3 regions of the Streptomyces sp. NBC_00569 genome follow, and region 2 is predicted to be linked to each of the others. Evidence: predicted binding sites of a transcription regulator. Region 2 holds the regulator's gene; each other region holds the start of a gene.
The links. Region 2 encodes HrcA, which represses chaperone genes, less so after heat shock. Its sites were predicted from a motif close to TTNGCACTCNGNNNNNCNGAGTGCNAA; they were not measured.

Region 1 (9,761 bases), 2.1 Mb from region 2:
GGCCAGGAAGTGGGGCCTGTCGAAGCCGCCGCTCCTCGCGCCGCCGGCGCCCGCCGAGAAGCCCGTGATCCGGGCCCGTAAGGGCTTCGAGGTCCACGGCCAGGAGGACCTGCCGCCCGTCTTCACGACCGTGCCGACCAAGGACAAGGTCGTGTTCCTCACCATCGACGACGGCTCCGAGAAGGACCCGGAGTTCCTGAAGATGATGAGCGACCTGAAGATCCCGTACACCGCCTTCCTCAGCAACTACCTGGTGAAGGACGACTACGGCTACTTCGGGAAGATGCAGGCCCGTGGCGTCACGCTGAACAACCACACGCTGACGCACCCGTATCTGCCCGGCCTGTCCTACGCGGAGCAGAAGCGCGAGATCTGCGGGATGCAGAACATCATGCAGCGCCAGTACGGCGAGCTGCCCGCTCTCTTCCGCCCGCCGTACGGCAACTACAACCGGGACACGCTGCGCGCCGCCAAGTCCTGCGGCATCAAGTACGCGCCGATCTGGAACGAAGAGGTGTACGTCGACCACGTCGAGTGGCGCGAGGCCGACCGGGACCTGCACCCCGGCGACATCATCCTGACCCACTTCCGCGGCCGCGAGGAGTGGAAGGGCAGCATGCCCGACATGGTCCGCCTGCTCATGAAGTACGTGACCGACAAGGGGTACGCGGTGGCCAGGCTGGAGGACTACCTGTGATGCCCGTGCGGGCGCGGCGGGCCCTCGCGCGCACCGGGCCCCGGCGGCTGCTCGCCGCTGCCCTGGCCGCCGGTGTCCTCGCACCCGCGCTGCTCACCGGGTGTGCCCCGTCCGTGGACCCGATCGAGCGGCTCAGCAGGAAGGCGGCCGAGAGGGTCCGCCACTCGCACGACGCGGCACCGACGACCACACCGGCCGTCGGTCCGGGGGGTGGGTCGTGGGGTGCGCTCGGGGCCGGGACGGCGGGAGCCGGCGGGGGGCGGGTGCGCGTCGTGCCTCTTCACGCCCCCGCGCGTCACGCCACAACTCCACGTGACGGCCGTGCCCGGGACGCCTACCGCCGCTGGGGACTCTCCGCTCCGCTCGCCCCGGCGCCGAGACCCCCGGCACGCCACGCGGCCGGGGCGGGGCCGCACGCGCTCCCGCCCGTCGTGGACCACGTCCCCACCAAGGACCACGTCGTCTTCCTCACCTTCGACGACGGGGTGGACCGCGACCCGCACTTCGCCGACATGGTCCGCGACCTGCGGCTGCCCGTCAGCGTCTTCCTCACGGACGGCGTCGCGGGCCCCGGCCACGACCACTTCGGCAGGCTGCGGACCCTCGGCGCGGGCGTGCAGAACCAGACCCTGAACCACCACTTCCTGCCCTCGCTCCCGTACGCCGAGCAGCACGCCGAGATCTGCGGCCAGCAGGACCGGCTGAAGGACCGCTTCGGTACCCGCCCCCGCCTCCTCCGGCCGCCCTTCGGCGAGTACAACCAGAACACCCTGCGCGCCGCCGCCACTTGTGGGGTCGACGTCGTGGTCCTGTGGCGCGCCTCGGTGGCGAGCGGCGACCTGCGTGACGCGGACGGGGGCCGGCTGCGTCCCGGTGACATCGTCCGGGCCCAGTTCCGTGACGGCGTCGGCCCGCACGGGGCGTCGCTCACCGGGACGATGACGCGGCTGCTGCGCCTCATCCAGGCCCAGGGGTTCGCGGTGGGGAGGCTCGAGGACTACCTGTGACGGACGGGCCGAAGGGGCCGTGCGGAAGACTCGCCGTCAGTGAATTGGCACTCCGCTTGACCGAGTGCTAATCGCAGTCATAGTCTCGGCCCTGGCACTCCCCACTGGAGAGTGCCAATAGCGACGGGCAGGTCCGGCACCCGCGACGACGGATCCACCTGGTCGCCACCTCAGACAGTTAACCCCGTGATCTCCGAAGGGGGAGGTCGGATCGTGACGACCACCAGCTCCAAGGTTGCCATCAAGCCGCTCGAGGACCGCATTGTGGTCCAGCCGCTCGACGCCGAGCAGACCACCGCCTCTGGCCTGGTCATCCCGGACACCGCGAAGGAGAAGCCCCAGGAGGGCGTCGTCCTCGCCGTGGGCCCGGGTCGCTTCGAGAACGGCGAGCGCCTGCCGCTCGACGTGCAGACCGGCGACATCGTGCTGTACAGCAAGTACGGCGGCACCGAGGTGAAGTACAACGGCGAGGAGTACCTCGTCCTCTCGGCTCGCGACGTGCTCGCGATCGTCGAGAAGTAATTCACCCACTGTTTTAGTTCTGCGCCCCTGGCACCCCGCTACTCAGCTGCGACTTTTCTCAGCATGCCGGGCGTCGGGGGCGCAGTTCGTTCGAGAGGACTAACAGCTCCATGGCGAAGATCCTGAAGTTCGACGAGGACGCCCGTCGCGCCCTCGAGCGCGGCGTCAACAAGCTTGCCGACACGGTCAAGGTGACGATCGGCCCCAAGGGCCGCAACGTCGTCATCGACAAGAAGTTCGGCGCTCCCACCATCACCAACGACGGTGTCACGATCGCCCGCGAGGTCGAGATCGACGACCCGTACGAGAACCTCGGCGCCCAGCTGGTGAAGGAGGTGGCGACCAAGACCAACGACATCGCGGGTGACGGCACCACCACCGCCACCGTGCTCGCCCAGGCCCTGGTCAAGGAAGGCCTGCGCAACGTCGCCGCCGGCGCCTCCCCGGCCGCCCTGAAGAAGGGCATCGACGCCGCGGTCAAGGCCGTGTCCGACGAGCTCCTCGCGACCGCCCGCCCGATCGAGGACAAGGCCGACATCGCCGCCGTCGCCGGTCTGTCCGCCCAGGACTCGCAGGTCGGCGAGCTCATCGCCGAGGCGATGGACAAGGTCGGCAAGGACGGTGTCATCACCGTCGAGGAGTCCAACACCTTCGGTCTGGAGCTGGACTTCACCGAGGGCATGGCGTTCGACAAGGGCTACCTGTCTCCGTACTTCGTGACGGACCAGGAGCGCATGGAGGCCGTGCTCGAGGACCCGTACATCCTGATCAACCAGGGCAAGATCTCCTCCATCCAGGACATGCTGCCGCTGCTCGAGAAGGTCATCCAGGCCGGTGGCTCCAAGCCGCTCCTGATCATCGCCGAGGACGTCGAGGGCGAGGCCCTGTCGACCCTGGTCGTGAACAAGATCCGCGGCACGTTCAACGCCGTCGCCGTCAAGGCGCCCGGCTTCGGTGACCGCCGCAAGGCGATGCTCGGCGACATGGCCACCCTCACCGGTGCCACCGTCATCGCCGAGGAGGTCGGCCTCAAGCTCGACCAGGCCGGTCTGGACGTGCTCGGCACCGCCCGCCGCGTGACCATCACCAAGGACGACACCACGATCGTCGACGGTGGCGGCAACAAGGCCGACGTCGAGGGCCGCGTCAACCAGATCAAGGCCGAGATCGAGAACACGGACTCCGACTGGGACCGCGAGAAGCTCCAGGAGCGCCTCGCGAAGCTCGCCGGCGGCGTGTGCGTGATCAAGGTCGGCGCCGCCACCGAGGTGGAGCTCAAGGAGAAGAAGCACCGTCTGGAGGACGCCATCTCCGCGACCCGCGCCGCGGTCGAGGAGGGCATCGTCTCCGGTGGTGGCTCCGCTCTGGTGCACGCCGTCAAGGTCCTCGAGGGCAACCTCGACAAGACCGGCGACGAGGCCACCGGTGTCGCGGTCGTGCGCCGCGCCGCCGTCGAGCCGCTGCGCTGGATCGCCGAGAACGCCGGCCTCGAGGGCTACGTCATCACCTCGAAGGTCGCCGAGCTCGACAAGGGCCAGGGCTTCAACGCCGCGACCGGCGAGTACGGCGACCTGGTCAAGGCCGGCGTCATCGACCCGGTCAAGGTCACCCGCTCCGCCCTGGAGAACGCCGCGTCCATCGCTTCGCTGCTGCTCACGACCGAGACCCTGGTCGTCGAGAAGCCGGCGGAGGAGGAGCCCGAGGCCGCCGGCCACGGGCACGGCCACTCCCACTAGTGCACTGAGCCACTGAGTCACTGGTGCACTGAGTCACCGGTGCAGAGCCGGTCCGACCGGCTCTGCACCGTACGAGGCCCGGTTCCGCGTTCTTCGCGGGGCCGGGCCTCGGCGTGTGCGGCGCCGGGTCCGGGCCTGAGCGGTCAGGACTCGAGCTGATCGAGCGCGCCGAGCTGGGCCATCAGCCCCAGCCGGTCGATGTTCCACCAGCCCTCGACGATCTTCCCGTCCTCCTGGAACCGGAAGATGGTCGCGCCGGTCATCGTGACCTGCTTGCCCGTCGCCGGAATGCCCATGAAGTCGCCGTTGTGGTCGCCCTTGAAGGTCCACCGCGTGCACACCCGGTCGCCTTCGGTGATCTGGTCGTCGATGATGAAGTCGAGGTCGAACCCGCCGCGGTACATCTCGATCTCGCGCCGCATCGCGTCGAGACCGATGGTGTCCGTCACGTTGCCGGGGTCGTGGTCGTGGTAGTCCTCCGCGAGCAGGCCGTTGAGCGGCGGCAGTTCACCCTCGATGGCGACCGTCTCGAAGAACCGGCGCGCGTTGCCCGCGTACAGCTGCTCGTCCCGCACCACCTCGAGGTCGGTGAAGGTGGGCATCTCGTCGCAGAGGGCGACCATCTCCCGGAAGATCGTGTCGGTCTCCGGAAGGTTCGAGTTCCGCATCGCCTCCTCGTACGACGGGAACTCCACGATCTCGATGAAGTGCGACGCGTCGGACCGGTCCTTGCCGACGAAGCTGTGCGTCGCGGTCCGCTTCCCCTTGGTCCGCTCCGCCCATGTGTCCATGAGCCGGTTCATCTCGTCGAATCGGCTGGTCTTGCAGTCGATCAGTTGCACGAACGTCATGACGCCCCTTCCGGCCCCCCTGCGTAAGGTCCGGACAGCTCCATCCTCCCACCGCCGTGTAACGACCCGGCGGGAGCGGGAACGGGAACGGGTGAGTCGGGTCGGGCGGGACCGAGGCCCCGCCCGACCCGACCCGGACCCGCCTCGGCCCCGTACTCGGCGTGCCTTACTCGCCGTGCCTTACTGCGGCCCGTACTTGCGCCCTGTCTTCGCCGTGACGCCGCCGAGCAGCCCGCGAGGCGCCAGCTTCACGACGCCCATCAGCGTCTTGTACCGCGGATCCGGGATGGACAGCGACTTGCCGCGCGCCAGATCGGCGAGCGCCGCCGCCACCAGCTTGTCGGCGTCGAGCCACATCCAGTTGGGGATGTTGTCGGTGCCCATGTCGGCCCGCTCGTGGAACTCCGTACGGACGAACCCCGGGCAGAGCGCCATCAGCCGCACACCGCTGCCCGCCAGGTCCCGCGCCGCGCCCTGCGTGAACTGCACGACCCACGCCTTCGACGCGCCGTACGTCCCGCGCGGCACGAACGCCGCCACCGACGCCACGTTCACCACGCCGCCCCTGCCGCGCTCACGCATCGGCGCCACCGCGGCGGACGTGAGCCGCAGGACCGCCTCGCAGTGCACTTTCAGCATGGTCAACTCGTCAGCGAGCGGGACCTCCAGGTACTGGCCCTTGTTGCCGAAGCCCGCGTTGTTGATCAGCAGGTCCACGGGACGCTTGCGGTCGGACAGCCGTGCCTCGACCGCGCCGATACCCTCGTCGGTGGCGAGGTCCGCCGTGAGCACCTCGGCCTCGACGCCGTGCCGGTCGTGGAGCTCGGTGGCCTGCTCCCGCAGCCGCTTGGTGTCACGCGCCACCAGGACGAGGTCGTGGCCGTCCGCGGCGAGCCGGCGCGCGAACGCGGCACCGATCCCCGAGGTGGATCCCGTAATCAGAGCGGTAGTCATGGGGCAAGGCTAGTGACCGCCGTGGGCGACCGCGCTCGGGAGTCCCCGCGCGTTGGCCCTTGTCCACGACCACGAACTGCCCCGTCACACCGCTGCCCTCGGGGGAGAGCGGACGGCGGCGGACAGGTACGGAGTGTCGGGAAGGAGCATCCACGCACCACCCCTTTGTGTTCTGGTGTCGGCAACTTGCCTACATGTACGGGCAGTTCGGGTAGTCGCGGGAGTCGTCCGCGATGTGGTGGGGGTGGCGCGGGCAGGAAGCTCGACGCATGTCCCGCTTCAAGCGCGTTCTCCGCGTGGCCGGTTCGGCCGTCACCGTCGTGGCGCACGCGACCAGTTGCGCAACCGGCGCGCGGACCGGTTCCGCAACCTCCGTGCGGACAACGACCGCTGGGGTCGCGCGCCCGAGCCCGTGACCGCCGCGCGGCCCGGGTCCGCTCCGCCTCTACACCGCGTCCCCGCCCCCGTACTTCGCCACGTACGTACGAGCGGCCTCGACTGCCTCGGGGGCGAGCGCGTCCGCCGCGACGAGCAGCCGCGGGAGCAGGCCGCGGTCGGTCGTGACGGCCCGGAACTGGAACGCGACGGTCACCTCGTGGTCGGGCCGGTGCACGATCTCGATCGTGTCGCCCGCCCGGATCGCGCCCGGCTCGATCACTCGCAGATACGCGCCAGGTGCGGCCCGCGCGGTGAAGCGCCTGACCCACCCCTTCTCGGCGAGGTGGCCCTGGAACGTGCGGCAGGGGATCCGGCCCGAGGCGACCTCGAGGACGAGGTCGGGGCCGACGCGCCAGCGCTCGCCGATCTTCGCGCCCGACACGTCGACGCCCTCGGTGGTGAGGTTCTCCCCGAACGAGCCGTTGCGCAGAGCGTGGCCGAGCGTGCCCTGCCACTCGTCGAGGTCCTCGCGGGCGAAGGCGTAGACCGCCTGGTCGTCGCCGCCGTGATGGCGCATGTCGCACACGGCGTCCCCTTCGAGACCGCTGGCGCCGATCCCCTTGGGCCCGGGCGCCGCCACCCGGACGGGGCCCGGCACCGGCCGCTTGTCGATACCGGTCACGCCCTCGGCCTGGTCGGTGTGCTCGCTGGCCTCGGGGCGACCCACGTTCAGAGACAGAACCTTCATGACGGCACGCTAAGCGACAGGGCGCCAAAGCGTCGACGCATTATTTCCCGTTGCATCCAAGGCTCCCTTATGCTTGGGGAATGATCGAGGCCCGTCATCTCCGTGTCCTGCGCGCCGTGGCCGCCACCGGTTCCTTCTCGGCGGCCGCCCGCGAACTCGGCTGCACCCAGCCCGCGGTCAGCCAGCAGATGAAGGCCCTCGAATCCTCGGCGGGCACCCCGCTCCTCATCCGTACGGGCCGCGAGATGCGACTCACCCAGGCGGGTGAAGCTCTGGTGCGACACGCGGCGGGCATCCTGGCCGGACTGACCGCGGCGGAGGAAGAGGTCGCCGCCATCGCGGGCTTGCGCGCGGGCCGTGTCCGGCTCGTCTCGTTCCCCAGCGGCAGTTCCACGCTCGTCCCCACGGCGCTGGCCGCCCTGCGCGCCGCGCACCCCGGCACCCGCGTGTCCCTCGTGGAGGCGGAGCCTCCGCGCTCGGTCGGGATGCTGCGAGAGGGCGACTGCGATGTGGCCCTGGCCTTCCGTTACGAGGGGGCTCAGGCCGCGGAGGACTGGGACGACCTCGTCGTCCGTCCGCTGCTGGCCGACCGCCTCGTCGGCCTGGTCCCTGAGGGGCATCGGCTGGCCAAGTCGGACGCGGTCTCCATCGGTGAGCTGGCCGACGAGCCCTGGATCGCGGGCTGCCCGCGCTGCCGCCGGCAGTTGGTGGAGGTCTGCGAGGGCGCGGGATTCACACCGCGCATCGACTTCGCGACCGATGACTATCCGGCGGTGATCGGCCTGGTCGGTGCAGGCCTCGGTGTGGCGGTCCTGCCGGAGCTCGCCATCGAATCCGTACGTCCCAAGGGTGCACGCACGGTGACGGTGGAGCCGGCTGTGCAGCGCGAGATCGTCGCCCTCACACTGCCCGACCTGGCCCAGGTGCCGGCCGTGGCAGCCACGCTCGACCACCTGGCGCGGGCCGCGGCCCGCTGATCGGGCCCTTGCAGGCCCACGGGCACGTCACTGCGTGCCTTAGAGAAACGTTCCTTCAGCTGTTCAGCCCGGGTGGGGCGCCGCCCGCCGGTGCCGGTGCGGCGGCTACGAGCCGATTGCGGGCGCGACCCATGAGCTCCTCGCGCTCGTCCTCGGTCAGCCCGCCCCACACGCCGTACGGCTCGCGCACCTGGAGCGCATGAGCAGCGCACTCCGCGCGCACCGGACACCTCATGCAGACCTCTTTGGCCGAGTTCTCGCGGGCACTGCGCGCCGCTCCCCGCTCCCCCTCCGGATGGAAGAAGAGCGAACTGTCCACCCCGCGGCAGGCCGCGAGGAGCTGCCAGTCCCACAGATCTGCGTTCGGTCCGGGAAGGCGGGAGAAATCTGCCATTGCTGTGTCCCCTTGTAGCCGTTCTGACGCGGGAAGGTGCCCAAGAACCGTACATCTACTGTCTAAGGAGATGAAAATATGACTCATTGCGAATCTAGCCTCAGACACCACTGAAAGTGAAGAAAAAGAGCTAAATGGGGCATGGGTTGTGGTGAAACCTTGTGAGTCGCTTGCGCCGTCTGCTCTGTGTCCGGTCCCTCACGTAGAGTGCCGAAGCAGACCGTCGAACCCGTAACTCTTTCGGGTGACCGTCGTTGAGAGTGCGGAGGCGGTTGAAAGAACAAGCGCTCGGGCATCTGTCCGAGAGCGTCGACCGCACAGGTGACGATTCGTACCAGCCTGGAGGCCCAAGGTGACGCGCATCAGCTGCGGAGGACGGTCATGACATCCGTCCTCGTCTGCGACGACTCCCCGCTTGCCCGAGAAGCGCTCCGCCGCGCGGTCGCGACCGTCCCCGGCGTAGAGCGCGTGACGACCGCGGCCAACGGGGAGGAAGTCCTGCGCCGCTGGGGCGCCGACCGCTCGGACCTGATTCTGATGGACGTACGCATGCCCGGTCTGGGCGGCGTCGAGACGGTCCGGCGGCTGCTGTCCGCCGATCCCGGTGCGCGCATCATCATGCTCACCGTGGCCGAGGACCTGGACGGTGTCGCGCTCGCCGTCGCCGCCGGTGCCCGCGGCTATCTGCACAAGGACGCCTCGCGTGCCGAACTGCGTGCCACGGTCACGCAGGCGCTCGCCGACCCCACCTGGCGGCTCGCGCCGCGCAGACTGCGGTCGGCCGAGATGGGTGCGGCGCCGACGCTCACCGCGCGTGAGATCCAGGTGCTCGAGGGCATGAGCCACGGCCGGTCCAACGCGGAGATCGGGCGCGAGCTCTTCCTCTCCGAGGACACGGTCAAGACGCACGCACGCCGCCTCTTCAAGAAGCTCGGCGCCTCGGACCGTGCGCACGCCGTGGCGCTCGGTTTCCGCTGGGGCCTGGTCCGCTAAGGCGCACGGTGCGCCGCCGCGGGGGCACAGCGATCCCCGTCCGCTCCAGGGCGGACGGGGCTGCGGACGGCCGCCGGTCCTCGTTTCGCCGGACATGCCGCATCCTTGAGTTGTGGAGTTCCTCAGGGACGAGTCGGCCGAGCGGAAGGGGAGGGCGCACGAGATGACTTCCGGCGCACCTGCTCATAACGCTTCAGTGCACAACTACGGACGCGGTGCCACGGACCGGACGCCGCCAAGGCACCATGGACCGATGCGCGACGACGAGGCAGCCGGCCGGGGGGCCATCGGTGCACTGGTCCACAGCGCCGTCGAGGGCGACGAGCAGGCCACGCACGACCTTCTCGCGCACGTCCACCCCCTCGCGATCCGTTACTGCCGCAGCCGTCTGACCCGACTGCCGGGTGACGCACGGCACTTCGTGGAAGATCTCGCGCAGGAAGTCTGTGTCGCGGTGCTCCTCGCGCTGCCGCGCTACAAGGACACCGGGCGCCCCTTCGAGGC
Region 2 (9,761 bases):
GGTCGAAGGAACGCGCGGAGAGGAACGCGAGGTGTTTGCCGTCGAGGGTGAACGCGGGCGCGTAGTCCCGGAACCGCAGCGGCGTCGCCTCCGTCACCGACAGGTCCGCGGTGTTGGCGAGCTTGAGGTGGCGCAGGGGCGAGGGGCCGGGGTGCGACCAGGCGAGCCACGCCGAGTCCGGCGAGAAGACGAGACCCGTCACGTCCCCGTCCTCGCTGCGGTCGACCTCCCTGACCTCGCCGCTCTCGCGCTCGACGAGCAGCACACGCCCGTCGTGCGAGGCGACGGCGGCGCGGCTGCCGTCGGGCGCCATCGCGAGGTTCAGTACGCGGCCGAGCCGCCCGGCGGCGAGCCTGCGCGGGGTGGCGCCGGGCGCGATGCCGGTGGCGGGCGCGAACTCCAGGGCGTCGTCGCCCTCGGCGTCCGTCACCCACACCACGTGTTCCTCGCCCTCGACGCGGAAGGTGCGCGGGAGGCGGGCCCGTTCGCCGGGCCGGGCGGCCAGCGCGCGGGCGGGCCCGGAGCGGTGGGTGACCCAGTGGACCGCGCCGCGCACCGCGACGGCGCTGCCGCGAGCGGTGTGGTCGGGTGCCGCCGCGCCGAACCAGCGGGCGGCGCTGACGGGGTGGGGCTGGAGGTCGACGCGCTGCCCGCCGAGGCGGACGTCCAGGCGGCGCGGCGCGGCGTCCTCCGCGCCGTCGAGGGCGTCCACGATCCACAGTTCGCCGGCCGACGCGTACACGACGCGGGTGCCGTCACTCGACGCGTGCCGGGCGTAGAAGCCGTCGAGCGGCGTGTGCCGGCGCAGTGAACTGCCGTCCGCGAGAGACGAGTACAGGGCGCCGACACCTTCGTGGTCGGACAGGAAGGCGACCCGGTCACCCACCCACATCGGGTACTCGATGTTCCCGTCGAGCTCCTCGTGGAGGCGGACGAACTCGCCGTCGCCCGCCCGGTCGATCCACAGCTTCCCCGCGGTGCCGCCCCGGTAGCGCTTCCACCAGGCGGCCTCGCGGCCCATCGGCGCGGACAGCAGGACGACCTGCCCGCCGGACCCGGTCACGACGTCGCCCACGGGCCCGTACGGGAGCGTGGTGGCGGGTCCGCCGTCGAGGGGTACGGCCCTCGCCCAGCTGCGGCGCAGGGACGCCTGGCCCTGGGTGCTGAGCGCGAGGACCTGCCCGTCGGGGGTCCAGCCGCGCACCGTCGTCCTCGAACTGCCCCAGTACGTAAGGCGTTTCGAGGGTCCGCCGTCGACCGGGGCGATGTGCACCTCGGGGGCGCCGTCGCGGGTGGACGTCCAGGCGACGGTGGTGCCGTCGGGCGAGATCCGGGGGTGGCTGACGGGGACGTTGTCGGCGCTGACGCGCCAGGCGCGCCCGCCGTCGAGAGGGGCGACCCATACGTCGTCCTCGGCGGTGAAGGCGGCCAACTCGCCGTGCAGATGCGGGAACCGGAGATATCCAGAGTGCGCTGTCCGTATCACTCGATCACCCTAGGCACGCGCACCGCGTCCGGTCAGGGCTTTCGTCACTTGCCCGCGGTGATACGGCTTGTTCCGGCGCCCTGCGGGACCGAGGATCGCCGCGCGCTCAGCCGCCCATCAGCAGCCACTCCTGGAGCTCCACGATGTTGCCCTCGGGGTCCTTGAGGTGTGCGACGCGCATCCGGTCGGTCATCGGCGCGGGGCCCTGGAGGATCTCGGCGCCGCGCGCGACGATCTGTTCGCAGTACCGGTCCAGGTCGTCGACCCGCAGCACGACGAGGGAGCGGTACCCGTCCGGGGCGTCCCCCACCTCACCGATGACCCGCGCCATCAGCGTCCGGTCCTCGAGCGCGATGCCCGCGGAGCCCGCCACGGGGCTGAACTTCTCGTACGGTCCGTCCTGAGCCCCCGACTGCGGCCTGAGGCCGAGCACGTCCGCGTAGAAGCGGTAACAGGCACGGAAGTCGGTGACGAGAAGTCTGACCTGGGCGAGTTCCACGCGTCCCCCTGGGGGTCTGATCAGGACCAGCGACCGGTGCGGCCGAGGAGCAGCGCCGTCGCGGCGGTCCCCGCGGTCGACGTACGCAGAACGCTACGCCCGAGCCGGTACGGACGCGCGCCCGCCTCGGCGAACGCGGCGAGCTCGTCGGGCGAGACGCCGCCCTCCGGGCCGACCACGAGGACGATGTCCCCGGCCGTGGGCAGCTCGGCGGTGGCGAGGGCGCCGCTGTCGCAGTCGCGGTCCTCGTGCAGGACCGCCGCGAAGTCCGCCCCGGCGAGAAGTGCCGCCACCTGCTTGGTCGTCGCGGCGTCCGCGACGTCCGGGAAGCGCACCCGGCGGGACTGCTTGCCCGCCTCGCGCGCGGTGGCCCGCCACTTGCCGAGCGCCTTGGCGCCGCGGTCGCCCTTCCACTGCGTGATGCAGCGGGCCGCCTGCCACGGCACGATCGCGTCGACACCGGTCTCCGTCATGGTCTCGACGGCGAGTTCGCCCCGGTCGCCCTTGGGCAGGGCCTGGACGACGGTGATCCGGGGAGCCTGCGCGGGCTCCTCCTGGACGGGGCCCGCCGTGACGACGAGCCGGTCCTTGCCCTCGGCGGCCTCCACGACCGCCTCGGTCCAGCGCCCGCGCCCGTCGGTCAGGACGACGTCCTCACCGGCCCGCAGCCGCTTCACGGAGACCGCGTGCCGCCCCTCGGCCCCGTCGAGCACGTACGTCTTGTCGGACGGCACCTCGTCGACGACGAACACCGGCGCCGTCATGCGGCACCCCGCGCGCCCAACGCGTCGCTCGCCTCGGCGAGTTCGGCCGCGAGCACCTCGACGAGCTGGCCGGCGGGCAGCTCACGGGCGAGCCGGTGGCCCTGCCCCGCCCACAGCGCCATCCCCTGCGGGTCCCCGGCCTTGGCAGCGGCCTTGCGCAGCGTCGACGTCATGTGGTGGATCTGCGGGTAGGCGGCGGGCGCGTACGGGCCGTGCTCGCGCATGAACCGGTTCACGAGACCGCGCGCCGGGCGCCCGGAGAACGCCCGGGTCAGCTCGGTCCGCACGAACAGCGGGTTGGTCATGGCCTGCTTGTGCAGCAGGTTGGCGCCGGACTCGGGGCAGACCAGGAAGGCCGTGCCGAACTGTCCGGCGTCGGCGCCCGCGGCGAGCACGGCGGCGAGCTGCCCGCCGCGCATGAGGCCGCCGGTGGCGATGATCGGGATCTGCACGGCCTCGCGGACCTGGGTGATAAGCGCGATGAGTCCGATGCCGGAGCCGTCGGCCTCCGGGTTGTCCCGGTGCGTGCCCTGGTGGCCGCCCGCCTCGATGCCCTGGACACACACCGCGTCGGCGCCGGCCCACTGGGCGGCCTGCGCCTCCTCCGGGGTGGTCACGGTGACGGCGGTGAGGGTGCCGACGCGGGCGAGGGAGTCGATGACGTCGCGGCCCGGGCAGCCGAACGTGAAGGTGACGACCGGTACCGGGTCGTCGAGGAGGATCGCGAGCTTCGCGTCGAAGCCGTCGTCGCGGCCGCTGTCCGGGTCGCCCAGCTGCGTCTCGTACCAGGCCGCCTCACCGGCGAGCTGGCTGCCGTAGACGGCGACGGCCGCGGGGTCCGCGTACTCGGGCTGCGGCATGAAGAGGTTCACGCCGAACGGCTGGCCGGTCAGCCCCCGTACCTGCTTGATCTCCTGGTACATCCCGTCGGCGGTCTTGTACCCGGCGGCGAGGAATCCGAGCCCGCCGGCCTCCGACACGGCGGCGGCGAGCTGCGGACAGGAAGCACCGCCCGCCATGGGTGCCTGCACGATCGGATAGTGACAGAGATCGGTCAGCGTGGGGGACATGACCGCATCGTGCCACGTCCCCCGCATCGGACCGAATCGGCCCTTCCGCGTGGCATGTGCCACGCGTGATGCGGGGGACGTGGTCCCTGCTTCTTGCGTACGCCGGGCTCAGTCAGCGTCCGTTGAACGCATCCTTCAACCGCGAGAACAGCCCCTGCTGGCCGGGCTGGAACTGCCCCGTGGGACGTTCCTCGCCGCGCAGCTTCGACAGCTCACGCAGCACCCGCTCCTGCTCGGGGTCCAGCTTCGTCGGCGTGAGGACCTCGACGTGCACGATGAGGTCGCCGCGACCGCCGCCGCGCAGGTGCGTGATGCCGCGCCCGTGCAGCGGGACCGACTGACCGGACTGCGTGCCCGGCCGGATGTCGATCTCCTCCAGGCCGTCGAGCGTCTCGAGCGGCACCTTGGTGCCGAGCGCCGCCGCCGTCATCGGAATGGTGACGGTGCAGTGCAGATCGTCGCCGCGCCGCTGGAACACGGGGTGCGGCAGCTCGTGGATCTCGACGTACAGGTCACCGGCGGGGCCGCCGCCGGGGCCGACCTCGCCCTCGCCCGCGAGCTGGATCCGCGTGCCGTTGTCGACACCGGCCGGGATCTTCACGGTGAGCGTGCGCCGCGAGCGGATGCGGCCGTCGCCGGCGCACTCCGGGCACGGCGTCGGCACGACCGTGCCGAAACCCTGACACTGCGGGCACGGCCGCGAGGTCATGACCTGGCCCAGGAAGGACCGCGTGACCTGGGACACCTCGCCGCGGCCGCGGCACATGTCACAGGTCTGCGCGGACGTGCCCGGCGCGGCACCCTCGCCGCTGCAGGTCGTACAGACGATGGCCGTGTCGACCTGGATGTCCTTGGTGGTCCCGAAGGCGGCCTCGTCCAGCTCGATCTCGAGCCGGATCATGGCGTCCTGGCCGCGGCGCGTGCGCGACCGGGGACCACGCTGGGACGCCGTTCCGAAGAACGCGTCCATGATGTCGGAGAAGTTCCCGAAGCCACCGGCGCCGAAGCCGCCGGCTCCGCCTCCGCCCGCCTGCGAGAGGGGGTCGCCCCCGAGGTCGTAGACCTGCTTCTTCTGCGGGTCCGACAACACCTCGTAGGCGGCGTTGATCTCCTTGAACCGCTCCTGTGTCTTCGGGTCCGGATTCACGTCCGGGTGAAGCTCACGGGCCAGCCTGCGGAAGGCCTTCTTGATCTCGTCCTGGGAGGCGTCGCGGCGCACGCCGAGTACGGCGTAGTAGTCCGTGGCCACTTACGACTCCGCCAGGATCTGTCCGACGTAACGTGCCACTGCGCGTACTGCTCCCATCGTTCCCGGATAGTCCATGCGGGTCGGTCCGACCACGCCGAGCTTGGCGACTGCCTCGCTGCCCGAACCGTAGCCGACCGAGACCACAGAGGTTGAGCTGAGTCCCTCATGGGCGTTCTCATGACCGATCCGTACGGCCATGCCCGAATCGTTGACCTCACCAAGGAGCTTGAGGAGCACGACCTGCTCCTCAAGGGCCTCGAGAACCGGCCTGATGGTGAGGGGAAAGTCATGTCCGAAGCGCGTGAGATTGGCGGTACCGCCGATCATCAGACGCTCCTCGGTCTCCTCGACGAGCGTCTCCAGCAAAGTGGAGAGCACCGTCGCGACCGTGCCGCGGTCCTCCGCGTCGAAGGACTCCGGCAGGTCCTGCACCAGCTGCGGCACGTCCGCGAAGCGGCGTCCCGCGACCCTGCTGTTGAGCCGGGCCCGCAGATCGGCGAGAGAGGTCTCGCCGAACGGCGCCGGGCAGTCGATCATCCGCTGCTCGACCCGCCCCGTGTCCGTGATCAGTACGAGCATCAGGCGGGCGGCGGCGAGCGAGAGCAGTTCCACGTGGCGCACGGTGGACCGCGTCAGGGACGGGTACTGCACCACGGCGACCTGCCGCGTCAGCTGCGCGAGCAGCCGCACGGTCCGGCCGACGACGTCGTCGAGGTCGACGGCGCCGTCGAGGAAGTTCTGGATGGCGCGGCGCTCGGGCCCCGTCATCGGCTTGACCGCCGTCAGCTTGTCCACGAACAGGCGGTAGCCCTTGTCGGTCGGGATCCGCCCGGCGCTCGTGTGGGGCTGGGCGATGAAGCCCTCCTCCTCGAGCGCCGCCATGTCGTTGCGCACCGTCGCCGGTGAGACGCCGAGGCTGTGCCGCTCGGTGAGCGCCTTGGAGCCGACCGGCTCCTCGGTCCCCACGTAGTCCTGGACGATGGCGCGCAGCACTTCGAGCCTGCGTTCACTGAGCATTCGCGCGCACCTCCAGCTGTGTCGTCCGCGGCTGGCACTCGGTGCGGCCGAGTGCCAATGGTCTCCGGGTCAGTGTACGGCCGGTGGGTACGGGCCCGGCAAGGGCGCTAGCGTCGGACCCATGGACGACCTGGACTGGAATGCGGTGGGCTGGGAGGAGCTGTCCGCTCGGGCGGGGCGGGTCCGGCTGGCGGGCTGGGACTGCACGACGGGCCTGGTCGTGGGCGACGGGGCGGCGTTGCTCGTCGACACGGGTTCATCACTTCGTGAGGGTGCTGCGCTGCGGGCGGACACCCGGCGCCTCATGGGCCCGCACGCGCGCGTGACGCATATCGCTCTGACACACCCCCACTTCGACCATGTTCTGGGCACGGCGGCGTTCGCCGGTGTCGAGGTGTACGGCGCCGCGGGCATCGACACGGTGTTCACGCGGGGCCGCGACGACCTGCGGGCGTCCGCGGTGGCGCACGGCGTGCCGCACGAGGAGGCGGCCGAGGCCGCTGACGTGCTCGTCGTGCCGCAGCACCGGGTGTGCGGGGAGTGGACGCTCGATCTGGGCGGCGGGCTCCAGGTGCTGCTCGCGAACGTGGGTCCGGCGCACAGCGGGCACGACCTGGCGGTCCTGGTGCCGGGCACGCCCGAGGTCGTTTTCTGCGGCGATCTGGTCGAGGAGTCGGGCGAGCCGCAGGCGGGCAGTGACGCGGTGCCGGGCCGCTGGCCGGCCGCCCTGGACCGGCTGCTGGAACTGGGCGGTGAAGATGCCGTGTACGTCCCCGGGCACGGAGCCGCGGTGAATGCGGAGTTTGTCCGTGCGCAGCGTGCCGCCCTGGCGGCGCGTTTCGGCGTGTCGTAACCGTACGGCCGTTCGCACTCCTATCGTCTGCACCATGCGCCAGTACTCCCCCGACTTCACCCCGCCGTGGAAGAAGCAGCAGGCCGCGCCCGAGGTGGCGGCGGACGTGGATCTCGTGGTCGAGGAGGTCACGACCGGGTTCTGTGGGGCCGTCATCCGCTGCGAGAAGACGGCCCAGGGCCCGACGGTGACCCTGGAGGACCGCTTCGGCAAGCACCGGGTGTTCCCCATGGACCCGCGCGGCTTCCTGCTCGAGGGCCGGGTCGTCACCCTCGTACGCCCCCTGTCCGCCGCGCCCGTGCGTCCCTCACGCACGGCCTCCGGGTCGGTCGCGGTGCCCGGGGCGCGGGCTCAGGTCGCGCGGGCCGGGCGCATCTATGTGGAGGGCCGGCACGACGCGGAGCTGGTGGAGCGGGTCTGGGGCGACGACCTGCGCATCGAGGGCGTGGTCGTGGAGTACCTGGAGGGCGTCGACGACCTGCCCGCGATCGTCGCCGAATTCGCCCCGGGGCCCGACGCGCGGCTCGGCGTCCTCGTCGACCATCTGGTGCCCGGCTCGAAGGAGTCACGGATCGCGGCGCAGGTCACAGGCGAGCACGCGCTGGTCGTCGGCCACCCCTACATCGACGTGTGGGAGGCCGTGAAGCCTTCGGCCGTGGGCATCCGGGCGTGGCCCCGGGTGCCGCGCGGCCAGGACTGGAAGACGGGCGTGTGCCGGGCGCTCGGCTGGCCGGAGAACACCGGCGCGGCCTGGCAGCACATCCTGTCGCGGGTGCACAGCTACCGCGATCTGGAGCCCGAACTCCTGGGCAGGGTCGAGGAGTTGATCGACTTCGTGACGCTGCCCGCGGACCTCTCCTAGGACTGCCGGGAGCCCGTCCCAGGAGTGCCGGAGGCGCGTCTTCGCAGCGCCGGAGGCACGCCTTCGCAGCGCCGGAGGCACGCCTTCGCAGCGCCGGAGGTACGCCTTCGCAGCGCCGGAGGCACGCCTTCGCAGCGCCGGAGGCGCGCCTCAGTCGACGAGGTCGCGGACGACCGCGTCGGCGAGGAGGCGGCCGCGCAGGGTGAGGACGGCGCGCCCGGCCTCGTACGGGGCCGCTTCGAGCAGGCCGTCGGACAGGGCCCGGCCGGCGGCGGCGCGGCCCGCAGGCTTCAGGAGCGACAGGGGGCAGCCCTCCAGGAGGCGCAGCTCCAGCAGGATGCGCTCGACGCGCCGGTCCTCGTCCGACAGGAGCTCGCGCCCCGCGCCGGGCGAGCGCCCCTCCGCGAGGCGCCCGGCGTAGGCGCCCGGGTGCTTCACGTTCCACCAGCGCACCCCGCCGACGTGGCTGTGCGCGCCGGGACCCGCGCCCCACCAGTCGGCGCCGCGCCAGTACAGCTCGTTGTGCAGGCAGCGCCCGGTGTCGGTGGTGGCCCAGTTCGACACCTCGTACCAGTCGAAGCCCGCCCCGCCGAGGACCTCGTCCGCGATGAGGTAGCGATCCGCGTGGACGTCGTCGTCCGTCATCGGGACCTCGCCGCGGCGGATGCGCCGGGCGAGCTGGGTGCCCTCCTCGACGATCAGCGCGTACGCCGACACATGGTCAGGTCCGGCGCCGATGGCCGCCTCCAGCGAGGCCCGCCAGTCGTCGTCGCTCTCGCCGGGGGTGCCGTAGATCAGGTCGAGGTTGACGTGGTCGAAGCCGGCGGCGCGCGCCTCGGCGACACAGGCCTCGGGGCGGCCGGGGGTGTGGGTGCGGTCGAGGATCTTCAGGACGTGCTGCTTGGCGCTCTGCATGCCGAAGGAGATCCGGTTGAAGCCGCCTTCGCGGAGGGTCTCCAGGTAGGCGGGGCCGACGGACTCGGGGTTGGCCTCCGTCGTCACCTCGGCGTCGGGCGCGAGCCCGAACTCGTCGCGGATCGCCCCGAGCATCCGTACGAGGTCGTCCGCCGCGAGGAGCGTCGGGGTGCCGCCGCCGACGAAGACGGTGCGCACCTGGCGCGGGTCGTCGCCGAGGACCTTGCGGGCGAGACGGACCTCGTCGACGAGGGTGTCCGCGTAGTTGTCACGGGAGGCGAGCACACCGCCGGAGCCGCGCAGCTCGGTCGCGGTGTACGTGTTGAAGTCGCAGTAGCCGCAGCGCGTGGCGCAGTACGGGACGTGCAGATAGAACCCGAGGGGCCGGTCCGCCGCCCCGGCCAGGGCGGAGGCGGGCAGCGCGCCGTCGTCGGGGACGGGCTCACCGTCGGGGAGTGCGGAAGGCATGGACCCATTGTCCCGCAGCCGTGAGGTTGTCCCGCCGGCCGCTGCTCCGGGGGGTCAGCGGGCCTGGAGGACCAGGAGAGCGAGGTCGTCGTCCGGCGGGCTCTCGGAGAACTCGTGGACCAGGCGTCTGATCCGCTCGGCGAGCAGGGGCGCGGTGAGGCCCGCGCAGCCCGCGAGGGCGTGGGAAAGGCCGTCGCCGTCGTCGAACTGACGGTGCCCGTCCCGGCGCTCCGTCACCCCGTCCGTGACGCACAGGAGGGTGTCGCCGTCGTGGAGCACGAGACTCTCGCTGGTGTAGCCGGGGTCGTCGACGACGCCGAGGAGCACCTGGGGTTCGGCGGCGGACCCGACCAGGCCGTCGGGCCGCAGCAGGAGCGGCAGGGGGTGTCCGGCGGAGGCCAGGGTGCAGCGCATCCCGTGCTCGGTGGGCACCAGCTCCCCGTAGAGCAGGGAGAGGAAGCGGGGCGCGCCCTCGGGTGTGAGGCCCTGACCGCCCGCGGCGGCGAGCGCGCGGGCCGCGGCGTCGGCCGCCTCCGTGGCGTCGTCGAGGAGGAGCCGGTTGAGGCGGTCGAGGACCT
Region 3 (9,761 bases), 980 kb from region 2:
AATTTAGGCGACGGCGCGTCGCGTTGTGTCACGTCATGCCTGACTCTGCTCCACAAGCTCCCGAAGACACCCCCGCGGGCGCCCCCACCCGCATGCCGCCGGCCGTCTACATCCTGGGCCTCGCGGTGTTCGCGCTGGGCACGTCCGAGTTCATGCTGTCCGGCATCCTGCCCGCGATCGCCGACGACATGGACGTCACGATCCCGCAGGCGGGCCTGCTGATATCGGCGTTCGCGATCGGCATGGTGGTGGGCGCGCCGCTGCTCGCCGTGGCGACGCTGCGCCTGCCGCGCCGCACCACACTCATCGCGCTGATCTCGGTGTTCGGCCTGGGCCAGGTCGCGGGCGCGCTGGCGCCGACCTACGCGGTCCTGTTCGCGTCGCGGATCGTGAGCGCGCTGGCCTGCGCCGGATTCTGGGCCGTGGGCGCGGCGGTGGCCATCGCGATGGTGCCGGTGACACAGCGGGCGCGGGCCATGGCGGTGATGATCGGCGGTCTGTCGATCGCGAACGTGCTGGGCGTCCCGGCGGGGGCGTTCCTCGGTGACGGTCTGGGCTGGCGGGCGGCGTTCTGGGCGGTGGGCGTGGCATCGGCGATCGCGTTGGTGGGGGTGGTGACGCTGATCCCGCGGATCCCGCTCCCGGCACAGAGGCCGCGGCCGCGGCGCGAGCTGGCGATCTACCGGGACCGCCAGGTCTGGCTGTCGATCACGGTGACGGCGCTGGCGGCGGGCGGCGTGTTCTGCGCGTTCAGCTATCTGTCGCCGCTGCTCACCGATGTGGCGGGCCTGGACGAGGGCTGGGTCCCGACGGTCCTCGCGCTCTTCGGTGTCGGCGCGCTGGTCGGCACGACGGTCGGAGGCCGGGTCGCCGACGCGCATCTCTTCGGGGTGCTGCTGAGCGGGATCGCGGCGTCCACGGTGTTCCTGGCGGCACTGGCGCTGCTCGGCGGGTTCGCGGTGGCGGCGGTGGTGCTGTCGTTCCTGCTGGGCTTCTCGGCGTTCTACACGGCGCCGGCGCTGAACGCCCGCATGTTCAACGTGGCGGGCGCGGCCCCCACGCTCGCCGGAGCGACGACGACGGCGGCGTTCAACCTGGGCAACACGGGCGGGCCGTGGCTCGGCGGCACGGTGATCGACGCGGGGCTCGGCTACCCGGCGACGGCGTGGGCGGGCGCGGCGATGACGGTGACGGCGATCGGCGCGACGGCGGTGTCACTGCGCCTGCACCGCGGATCGGCCACGAAGCTCGTGGCGTCGTCCGGCCCCAAGGACCTCAACTCCCCGCCGCAGGACGCCCCTTCGGCCTCCGTAGCCCCGCCTCGGTGAGCCTGCGCACCAGCTCCTTCGAGCCGACCTTCACGGCCCCTTCCCGCACCGCGTCCTCATAGCGGTGCGACGGCAGGTCGTAGTGGTCGCGCTCGAAGGCGCGGGGCGGGACGCCGAGCCGCTCGGCGAAGAGATGGAGCTCGTCGAAGGAGACGTCGCTGACCACGTGGGACCACATGCGCCCGTGGCCGGGCCAGGTCGGCGGATCGATGTAGACGGTCATCGCGCGACGGTACCGAGGGACCCCACGGGCGCCACGACCACGCCCGCCTCGCTGCACACCCAGTGCGGGTCGGGGCCCAACTCCGGTTCCACGTCGAGGGCGTGGGGTTCGCCGGAGCCGCACACCGGGCACAGGGGCCAGCGGCCGGAGCGTTCGAGGAGTCCGTCCTGCACGTCCTGTGCGACGAGCCCGGCGACGTAGTCGACCCCCTCCGGCCACTGCTCGACCCACCACCGGCGGTGCACTATGGAGTCCTCGACCAGGGAGACGACGTCGGCGTGGGCGACCTCGCCGGAGCCGAGGTCGGCGAGTACGAGGGCGCGGGCCGCGTGCAGTGCCTGTTCGAGGGGGCTGATGTGGTCCATGCAGCCATTGTGCTCCCTCGGTGTACGGGCTCCCGGAACGTCCGAAAGACCCGGAGTGACGTGCCGTACGGCACAGTCGAAGGACTCTTGACGTCTCACCGCCCTGAAAATATCTTTCAAATGTGACCAGCAACGTGAAGGAAATTTTCGCAGGCGACGCGCCGCCCGCCCCGGCCGCCCTCGCGGCCAAGGTGCGGACCCTCGCGCCGTCGATGACCCGCTCCATGCAGCGGGTCGCCGAAGCCGTCGCCGGGGACCCGGCCGGCTGCGCGGCCCTCACGGTCACCGGCCTGGCCGAGCTCACCGGCACCAGCGAGGCGACGGTGGTCCGTACCGCCCGCCTCCTCGGCTACCCCGGATACCGGGACCTGCGCCTCGCCCTCGCCGGGCTCGCCGCCCAGCAGCAGTCGGGCCGCGCCCCCGCCGTCACCGCGGACATAGCGGTCGACGACCCCATCGCCGACGTCGTCGCGAAGCTCGCGTACGACGAGCAGCAGACCCTCGCCGACACCGCGGCCGGCCTCGACACCGTGCAGCTCGGCGCCGCCGTGAACGCGCTGGCGGGCGCCCGCCGCATCGACATCTACGGCATCGGCGCGTCCAGCCTCGTCGGCCAGGACCTCGCCCAGAAGCTCCTGCGCATCGGGCTGATCGCCCACGCCCACGGCGACCCGCACCTGGCGATCACCAACGCCGTGCAGCTGCGCGCCAAGGACGTCGCCATCGCCATCACGCACTCCGGATCGACCCACGACGTGATCGAACCGCTGCGCGTCGCCTTCGAGCACGGGGCCGCCACGATCGCGATCACCGGCCGCCCCGACGGCCCGGTCTCGCAGTACGCCGACCACATATTGACCACGTCCACGGCGCGCGAGAGCGAGCTGCGGCCGGCCGCGATGTCGTCCCGCACGAGCCAGCTGCTCGTCGTGGACTGCCTGTTCGTGGGCGTCGCGCAGCGTACGTACGAGACGGCGGCCCCCGCCCTGTCGGCGTCGTACGAGGCGCTCGCGCACCGTCACACGCCGCGCGGCTCCCGCTAGGCGACGCCCGCCCGCCCTCCTTCTCCGCCCCCACCGCCGCACCGGAAAGAGCCGCACACGTCATGACCTCCACGACCGACGCCGCCGACAACTACAGCGAACTGCGCGCCCAGCTCGCCACGCTCACCACCGAGGCGTTCCGCCCGGAGCTCTCCGAGATCGACCAGCTGTCGACGCTGGAGATCGCGCAGATCATGAACGGCGAGGACGCGAGCGTCCCCACCGCCATCGCCGAGCAGCTCCCGCGGATCGCCGCCGCGATCGACGGCACGGCCGAGCGGATGGCCCGCGGCGGCCGCCTCGTCTACGCGGGCGCGGGCACGGCCGGCCGGCTCGGCGTCCTGGACGCGTCCGAGTGCCCGCCCACGTTCAACACCGACCCGAGCGAGGTCGTCGGTCTGATCGCGGGCGGCCCGAGCGCCATGATCAAGGCGGTCGAGGGCGCCGAGGACTCCAAGGATCTCGCGGCCGAGGACTTGGACGCGCTGGGTCTGACGGTGGACGACGTCGTCGTCGGCATCTCGGCCTCGGGCCGCACCCCGTACGCGATCGGCGCCGTCGAGCACGCGCGCGACCGGGGCGCCCTCACGATCGGCCTGTCCTGCAACGCGGACAGCGCGCTCGCGGCGGCCGCGGACCACGGCATCGAGGTCGTCGTCGGTCCCGAGCTCCTCACCGGCTCGACCCGGCTGAAGGCGGGCACGGCCCAGAAGCTCGTCCTCAACATGCTGTCGACGATCACCATGATCCGGCTCGGCAAGACGTACGGGAACCTGATGGTGGACGTACGCGCCTCGAACGAGAAGCTGCGCGCCCGCTCCCGCCGGATCGTCGCCCTGGCCACCGGCGCGGACGACGCCGACATCGAGGCCGCTCTCGCCGCGACGGACGGGGAGGTGAAGAACGCCATCCTCGTGATCCTCGGCTCGGTCGACGGCCCGACGGCCGCCCGCCTCCTGGCCGACAGCAAGGGTCATCTGCGCGCCGCGCTCCAGGCCTCGGCCACGACCGCGTAGTCCCGCAGTCCCGCAGTCCCGCAGTCCCGCAGTCCCGTAACGCTCCACCCCCCACGCACCACGCACAGCAAGGCACCACGACCCATGGCTGACTCAAAGAACCGCGCCACGGCCGCCGCGATCCTTCCTCTCGTCGGCGGCGCATCGAACATCACGTCCGTAGCCCACTGCATGACCCGGCTCCGTCTCGGCCTGGCCGACCGCGCGCTCGTCGACGAGGACGCGCTCAAGGCGCTCCCCGACGTCATGGGCGTGGTCGACGACGAGACGTACCAGATCGTCCTCGGACCGGGAAAGGTCGCCCGGGTCACCCCGGAGTTCGAGACCCTGGTCGAGGAGGGGAAGGCCGCCGCACCCGCGGCCCCCGCCGCCACCCCCGAGCCGCACGCGGTCACCGCGGACGAACTCGCCGCCCAGGGCGCCGAGCTGAGGGCCGCCCGCAAGGCGAAGAACGCGACGCCGTTCAAGCTGTTCCTGCGCCGGATCGCGAACATCTTCGTGCCGCTGATCCCGGCGCTGATCGGCTGCGGCATCATCGCCGGCATCAACGGCCTGCTGATCAACCTGCACTGGCTGCCGGGCGTCACCCCCGCCCTCGCCGCCATCGCCTCCGGCTTCATGGCGCTGATCGCGGTGTTCGTCGGCCACAACACGGCGAAGGAGTTCGGCGGTACGCCGATCCTGGGCGGCGCGGTCGCGGCGATCATCGTGTACGCGGGCGTCGCGAACATCGAGGCGTTCGGCCAGAAGCTGTCGCCCGGCCAGGGCGGCGTGCTGGGCGCGCTGGGCGCCGCGGTCCTCGCGACGTACATCGAGAAGTGGTGCAGGAAGTGGGTCCCGGAGGCGGTGGACGTGCTGGTCACGCCCACCCTCACGGTCCTGGTCTCCGGCCTGGTCACGATCTTCGGCCTCATGTTCGTGGCGGGTGAGATCTCCACGGGCATCGGCACCGCGGCGAACTGGCTCCTCGACAACACGGGCGCCTTCGCGGGCCTGGTCCTCGGCGGCCTGTTCCTGCCCCTGGTCATGCTGGGCCTGCACCAGGCCCTCATCCCCATCCACACCACGCTCATCGAGCAGCAGGGCTACACCGTCCTGCTTCCCGTCCTGGCGATGGCGGGCGCGGGCCAGGTCGGCTGTGCGATCGCGGTGTTCAAGCGCCTCAAGCACAACAAGTCGATCCGTACGACGATCAAGTCCGCGCTCCCCGCAGGCTTCCTGGGCGTCGGCGAACCCCTGATCTACGGCGTCTCGCTCCCGCTCGGCCGCCCCTTCATCACGGCGTGCGTGGGCGGCGCGGCGGGCGGCGCGTTCGTCGGCTTCTTCTCGATGATCGGCGACAAGGTCGGTTCCACGGCGATCGGTCCTTCGGGCTGGGCCCTGTTTCCCCTCCTCGACGGCAACAAGGGCCTCGGCACGACGGTCGCGATCTACGGCGCGGGCCTGCTGGTCGGGTACATCGTGGGCTTCGTGGCGACGTACTTCTTCGGCTTCAGCAAGCAGATGCTGGTGGACCTGAACGTGGACACCCAGGAAGCGGCCGCGGGCGGCTCGTCCGAGCCTCTCGCCCCGAGCGGGCCGGCACCGGCAAAGGTGACGGCCTCGGCCTGACCCCGACATCCACCGACTGCTGAGGGCCACCCGGTCACGTACCGGCGTGGCCCTCGTCGATTGCCACCGAGCCCGAGGCTGACCGGCCGAGATCTGCCAGTCTCCCCGTCGAGGGCGGGTCCGGCCCCGGGTCGGACCACGTCCATCGGCCCTCCACGGCTGATCCCGGCGACCTCAGGCGGATTCGGGCCACAGGCCGGGGACCAGAATGACCCCATGAGCCACGACCGCGAACACCCGGACGACGACCGCGTCTTCGTCCGGAGCAACTGGGGCACGAACCGCTACGTCTACAACGCGCGCAACCCCGTCGGCCGCGTCCTCATCGTCGGCTCGCTGCTGTTCGCGGCGGGCGGGCTCTACGCGATGTCCCACCCGGACCTCTTCCGGGGCGGCTGGGACGGTGACGACCTGCGGACCGCGGTGACGGGCGCGACGGCGCAGCTGTCGCGGGAGAGAACCGGCCCGGGCACCGACACCGGCCTTTACGCGGACATCCTGACGCAGGACATCGCGCGGCACGGGCAGGGCCCGCAGGACGCCCTCACCGTCACCCTCGCCTCCGACCCGCCCGAATCCACGATCTGGTACGGCGGCACCGAGGACGCCGACTTCTCGGTCAGGGCCCGCGGCACCGATACCGCCTTCTGCCTGCACGTCCACGCGGTGCAGCGGCCGAAGGCGACGGGCTACGACGCCGTGGACTTCACCGTCGACGACGGGAGCTGCCCTGGAGAGACCACCGGGGCGCCCTGACGGCGCCCGGCGCTCCACATGCGCCCGCGCGAGCCGTCCCGCATTCTGAAGTCATGGCTGAGAGCACGTTCTCGAAGATTTCCTGGACCGAGTTCCGCCCCGACCAGAAGCGGCTGACCGTCGGTGCCGCGCTGACCGGCGCCGGGATGCTGGTCGCCACGGCCGGTGTGGGCCTGCTCGTCTTCGAACTGGTCCGCGCGGGCCGGACCTGGACCGGCAGCTGGGAGGTGTCACCCGGCGAGCTCGCCTCCCGGGCGCTCCACCAGGCGCAGACCGCGGCGCAGGCCGGCCGCGACGCATGGCGCACATACGAGGAGCAGGCGGTCTGACAACACGCCGTCGGCCCCCGGGACCAAGTGGTCCCGGGGGCCGACAGAGATGTACTTACCGATCCATCAGGATCAGAAGTCCATGTCACCGCCCGGCATGCCGCCCGGAGCGCCGCCCGCGGCGGCCTTCTCCGGCTTGTCGGCGATGACGGCCTCGGTGGTGAGGAACAGCGCGGCGATGGACGCGGCGTTCTGCAGCGCGGAACGCGTGACCTTCGCCGGGTCGAGGATGCCCTCGGCGATCATGTCGACGTACTCGCCGGTCGCGGCGTTCAGGCCGTGGCCGATGGGAAGGTTGCGGACCTTCTCCACGACGACGCCACCCTCGAGACCACCGTTGACGGCGATCTGCTTGAGCGGGGCCTCGAGGGCGAGCTTCACGGCGTTGGCGCCGGTCGCCTCGTCACCGTCGAGCTCGAGCTTCTCGAAGACCGCGGAGGCCTGGAGCAGGGCCACGCCACCACCGGCGACGATGCCCTCCTCGACGGCCGCCTTCGCGTTGCGAACGGCGTCCTCGATGCGGTGCTTGCGCTCCTTGAGCTCGACCTCGGTCGCGGCACCGGCCTTGATGACCGCAACACCGCCGGCGAGCTTCGCCAGGCGCTCCTGCAGCTTCTCGCGGTCGTAGTCGCTGTCCGAGTTCTCGATCTCGGCACGGATCTGGTTGACGCGGCCCTGGACCTGGTCGCTGTCACCGGCGCCGTCGACGATCGTCGTCTCGTCCTTGGTGATGACGACCTTGCGGGCGCGGCCGAGCAGGTCGAGACCGGCGTTCTCCAGCTTGAGGCCGACCTCCTCGGAGATGACGGTGCCACCGGTGAGGATGGCGATGTCGCCGAGCATGGCCTTGCGGCGGTCACCGAAGCCCGGGGCCTTGACGGCGACGGACTTGAAGGTGCCACGGATCTTGTTGACGACCAGGGTCGACAGGGCCTCGCCCTCGACGTCCTCGGCGATGATCAGCAGCGGCTTGCCGGACTGCATGACCTTCTCGAGCAGCGGAAGGAGGTCCTTCACGTTGCCGATCTTGGAGTTGACGATGAGGATGTACGGGTCGTCGAGCGACGCCTCCATACGCTCCATGTCGGTGGCGAAGTACGCCGAGATGTAGCCCTTGTCGAAGCGCATGCCCTCGGTGAGCTCAAGCTCGAGACCGAAGGTCTGCGACTCCTCGACGGTGATGACGCCTTCCTTGCCGACCTTGTCCATCGCCTCGGCGATGAGCTCGCCGATCTGGGTGTCGGCGGCGGAGATGGAGGCCGTGGAAGCGATCTGCTCCTTGGTCTCGACATCCTTGGCCTGCTCGAGCAGGGCGGCGGAGACGGCCTCGACGGCCTTCTCGATGCCGCGCTTGAGGGCCATCGGGTTGGCGCCGGCCGCGACGTTGCGCAGGCCTTCCTTGACGAGCGCCTGAGCGAGGACGGTCGCGGTCGTCGTGCCGTCACCGGCGACGTCGTCCGTCTTCTTCGCGACCTCCTTGACCAGCTCGGCGCCGATCTTCTCGTACGGGTCCTCGAGCTCGATCTCCTTGGCGATGGACACACCATCGTTGGTGATCGTGGGGGCGCCCCACTTCTTCTCGAGGACGACGTTGCGACCCTTGGGGCCCAGGGTCACCTTGACGGCGTCGGCGAGCTGGTTCATGCCGCGCTCGAGGCCGCGCCGTGCCTCCTCGTCGAACGCGATGATCTTGGCCATGTGAAGTGGTCCTCCCGGACGGGGTGGAAACGCAAACGGACCGTGCTGGTGCCCGCGACGGACGGCCTGCGTGCCGTGTGGTTCCTTGCCCCACCCGGCCTGCGAGCCTCACCGACCCGATCCAAGTTCTGTCACTCTCACCTTCAGAGTGCTAACGCAATGATTAGCACTCGGCCTAGGAGAGTGCAAGCGCCTCCGGCAGACGCGCGGCCCTCCCGGGCGGTGTGCGCGGGTCGCGCGCAGACGCACGAGAGGCCCGCACCCCTCGCGGGGTGCGGGCCTCTCGGCGTGAGTGTGTCGGTGGCCGATCGCGCCGAGATCAGACGGCGAGCTTGACCATGTCCGCCTGCGGACCCTTCTGGCCCTGCGAGATCTCGAATTCGACTCGCTGACCCTCTTCAAGGGTGCGGTATCCGTCCATCTGGATGGCGCTGTAGTGGACGAATACATCCGCACCACCGTCGACCGCGATGAAGCCGTACCCCTTCTCCGCGTTGAACCACTTGACGGTGCCCTGAGCCATGACTAACTCCCCTATTACTGGCCCTTGCACAGGCCCGCACTTCGCGGACCCGGGTCAGACCTCACGCCCCATTGGTTGGAGGTGTGCGCCGGAACGCGTCGACCGCGGCTGAATGTATCTGCCCAACTGCCCTCTGCAACAGGTCAATCGGACGAGAATTCTGGGCACGGCAGAGCGGTAATAAGCGGCGGAGTCATTGGATTCCGGGGCAACTCGGGCCCGACAAATGCCACGAACACCCGATAAGGGCGGGGCACTTTGGCTGCTTCTTGTCGGACGGCGGCCGACTTCATATATGCGCTCGGCACAGGCGCGAAGCTCGCTTCCCAACTCTACCGCGCTCAACCATGCAGAATTGCCCCCTCCGCTTCTCTCGCGGAGGGGGCAATTCAGGTGACTCTGTGTGGCCTTGCAAGGCCGGGCGATCAGCCGCCGGCGACGGCCGGGATGATCGAGACGCCCGCGCCTTCCGGCGTCGCCGTCTCCAGGCCCTGCTCGAAGCGCACGTCGTCGTCGTTGACGTACACGTTCACGAAGCGGCGCAGCTTGCCCTGGTCGTCCAGGACGCGGGCCGCGATGCCCGTGTGGTTCTTCTCCAGGTCGGCGATGACCTCGGAGAGGGTCCCGCCCTCGGCGGCGACCTCGGCCTTGCCGCCGGTGTAGGTGCGCAGGATGGTGGGGATGCGGACGTTGACGCTCATGGGGGCTGCAGCCTTTCCGTGCGGGTGTCGCGGGAGTGCGCGGGTCTTCAGTGGGCGAGGCCCGCGTCCCGGAACGCGTCCAGGCTCGGGCGGATGGTCGCGGTCGCCTGGGACGTCTCGGCGACCGCGTCGAGGGTCTTGAGGCCGTCGCCGGTGTTGAGGACGACG

Region 1: groES (co-chaperone GroES) is a predicted target of HrcA. The motif match lies at 1,749-1,775, and genes of this name have one in related genera.
Region 3: groL (chaperonin GroEL) is a predicted target of HrcA. The motif match lies at 8,533-8,559, and genes of this name have one in related genera.

Annotation. Positions count from the first base shown of each region.
Region 1 is NZ_CP107783.1:4,480,872-4,490,632, reverse strand. Features, by position in the region: gene OHO83_RS20040 (polysaccharide deacetylase family protein) at 1-697, shown strand, start outside; gene OHO83_RS20035 (polysaccharide deacetylase family protein) at 697-1,704, shown strand; gene groES (co-chaperone GroES) at 1,918-2,226, shown strand; gene groL (chaperonin GroEL) at 2,337-3,962, shown strand; gene OHO83_RS20020 (ester cyclase) at 4,106-4,813, opposite strand; gene OHO83_RS20015 (SDR family NAD(P)-dependent oxidoreductase) at 4,994-5,767, opposite strand; gene OHO83_RS20010 (MOSC domain-containing protein) at 6,213-6,893, opposite strand; gene OHO83_RS20005 (LysR family transcriptional regulator) at 6,974-7,870, shown strand; gene OHO83_RS20000 (WhiB family transcriptional regulator) at 7,926-8,264, opposite strand; gene OHO83_RS19995 (response regulator transcription factor) at 8,646-9,257, shown strand; gene OHO83_RS19990 (sigma-70 family RNA polymerase sigma factor) at 9,511-9,761, shown strand, end outside.
Region 2 is NZ_CP107783.1:6,580,743-6,590,503, reverse strand. Features, by position in the region: gene OHO83_RS29625 (S41 family peptidase) at 1-1,486, opposite strand, end outside; gene OHO83_RS29620 (VOC family protein) at 1,593-1,985, opposite strand; gene OHO83_RS29615 (16S rRNA (uracil(1498)-N(3))-methyltransferase) at 2,006-2,749, opposite strand; gene OHO83_RS29610 (nitronate monooxygenase) at 2,746-3,819, opposite strand; gene dnaJ (molecular chaperone DnaJ) at 3,932-5,068, opposite strand; gene hrcA (heat-inducible transcriptional repressor HrcA) at 5,069-6,085, opposite strand; gene OHO83_RS29595 (MBL fold metallo-hydrolase) at 6,207-6,938, shown strand; gene OHO83_RS29590 (DUF3097 domain-containing protein) at 6,973-7,800, shown strand; gene hemW (radical SAM family heme chaperone HemW) at 7,951-9,183, opposite strand; gene OHO83_RS29580 (SpoIIE family protein phosphatase) at 9,238-9,761, opposite strand, start outside.
Region 3 is NZ_CP107783.1:5,597,114-5,606,874, reverse strand. Features, by position in the region: gene OHO83_RS25340 (GNAT family N-acetyltransferase) at 1-7, shown strand, start outside; gene OHO83_RS25335 (Cmx/CmrA family chloramphenicol efflux MFS transporter) at 93-1,328, shown strand; gene OHO83_RS25330 (DUF4031 domain-containing protein) at 1,276-1,551, opposite strand; gene OHO83_RS25325 (hypothetical protein) at 1,548-1,916, opposite strand; gene OHO83_RS25320 (MurR/RpiR family transcriptional regulator) at 2,039-2,959, shown strand; gene murQ (N-acetylmuramic acid 6-phosphate etherase) at 3,022-3,975, shown strand; gene OHO83_RS25310 (PTS transporter subunit EIIC) at 4,060-5,586, shown strand; gene OHO83_RS25305 (hypothetical protein) at 5,803-6,342, shown strand; gene OHO83_RS25300 (hypothetical protein) at 6,396-6,671, shown strand; gene groL (chaperonin GroEL) at 6,744-8,369, opposite strand; gene OHO83_RS25290 (cold-shock protein) at 8,689-8,892, opposite strand; gene OHO83_RS25285 (MoaD/ThiS family protein) at 9,318-9,593, opposite strand; gene thrC (threonine synthase) at 9,641-9,761, opposite strand, start outside.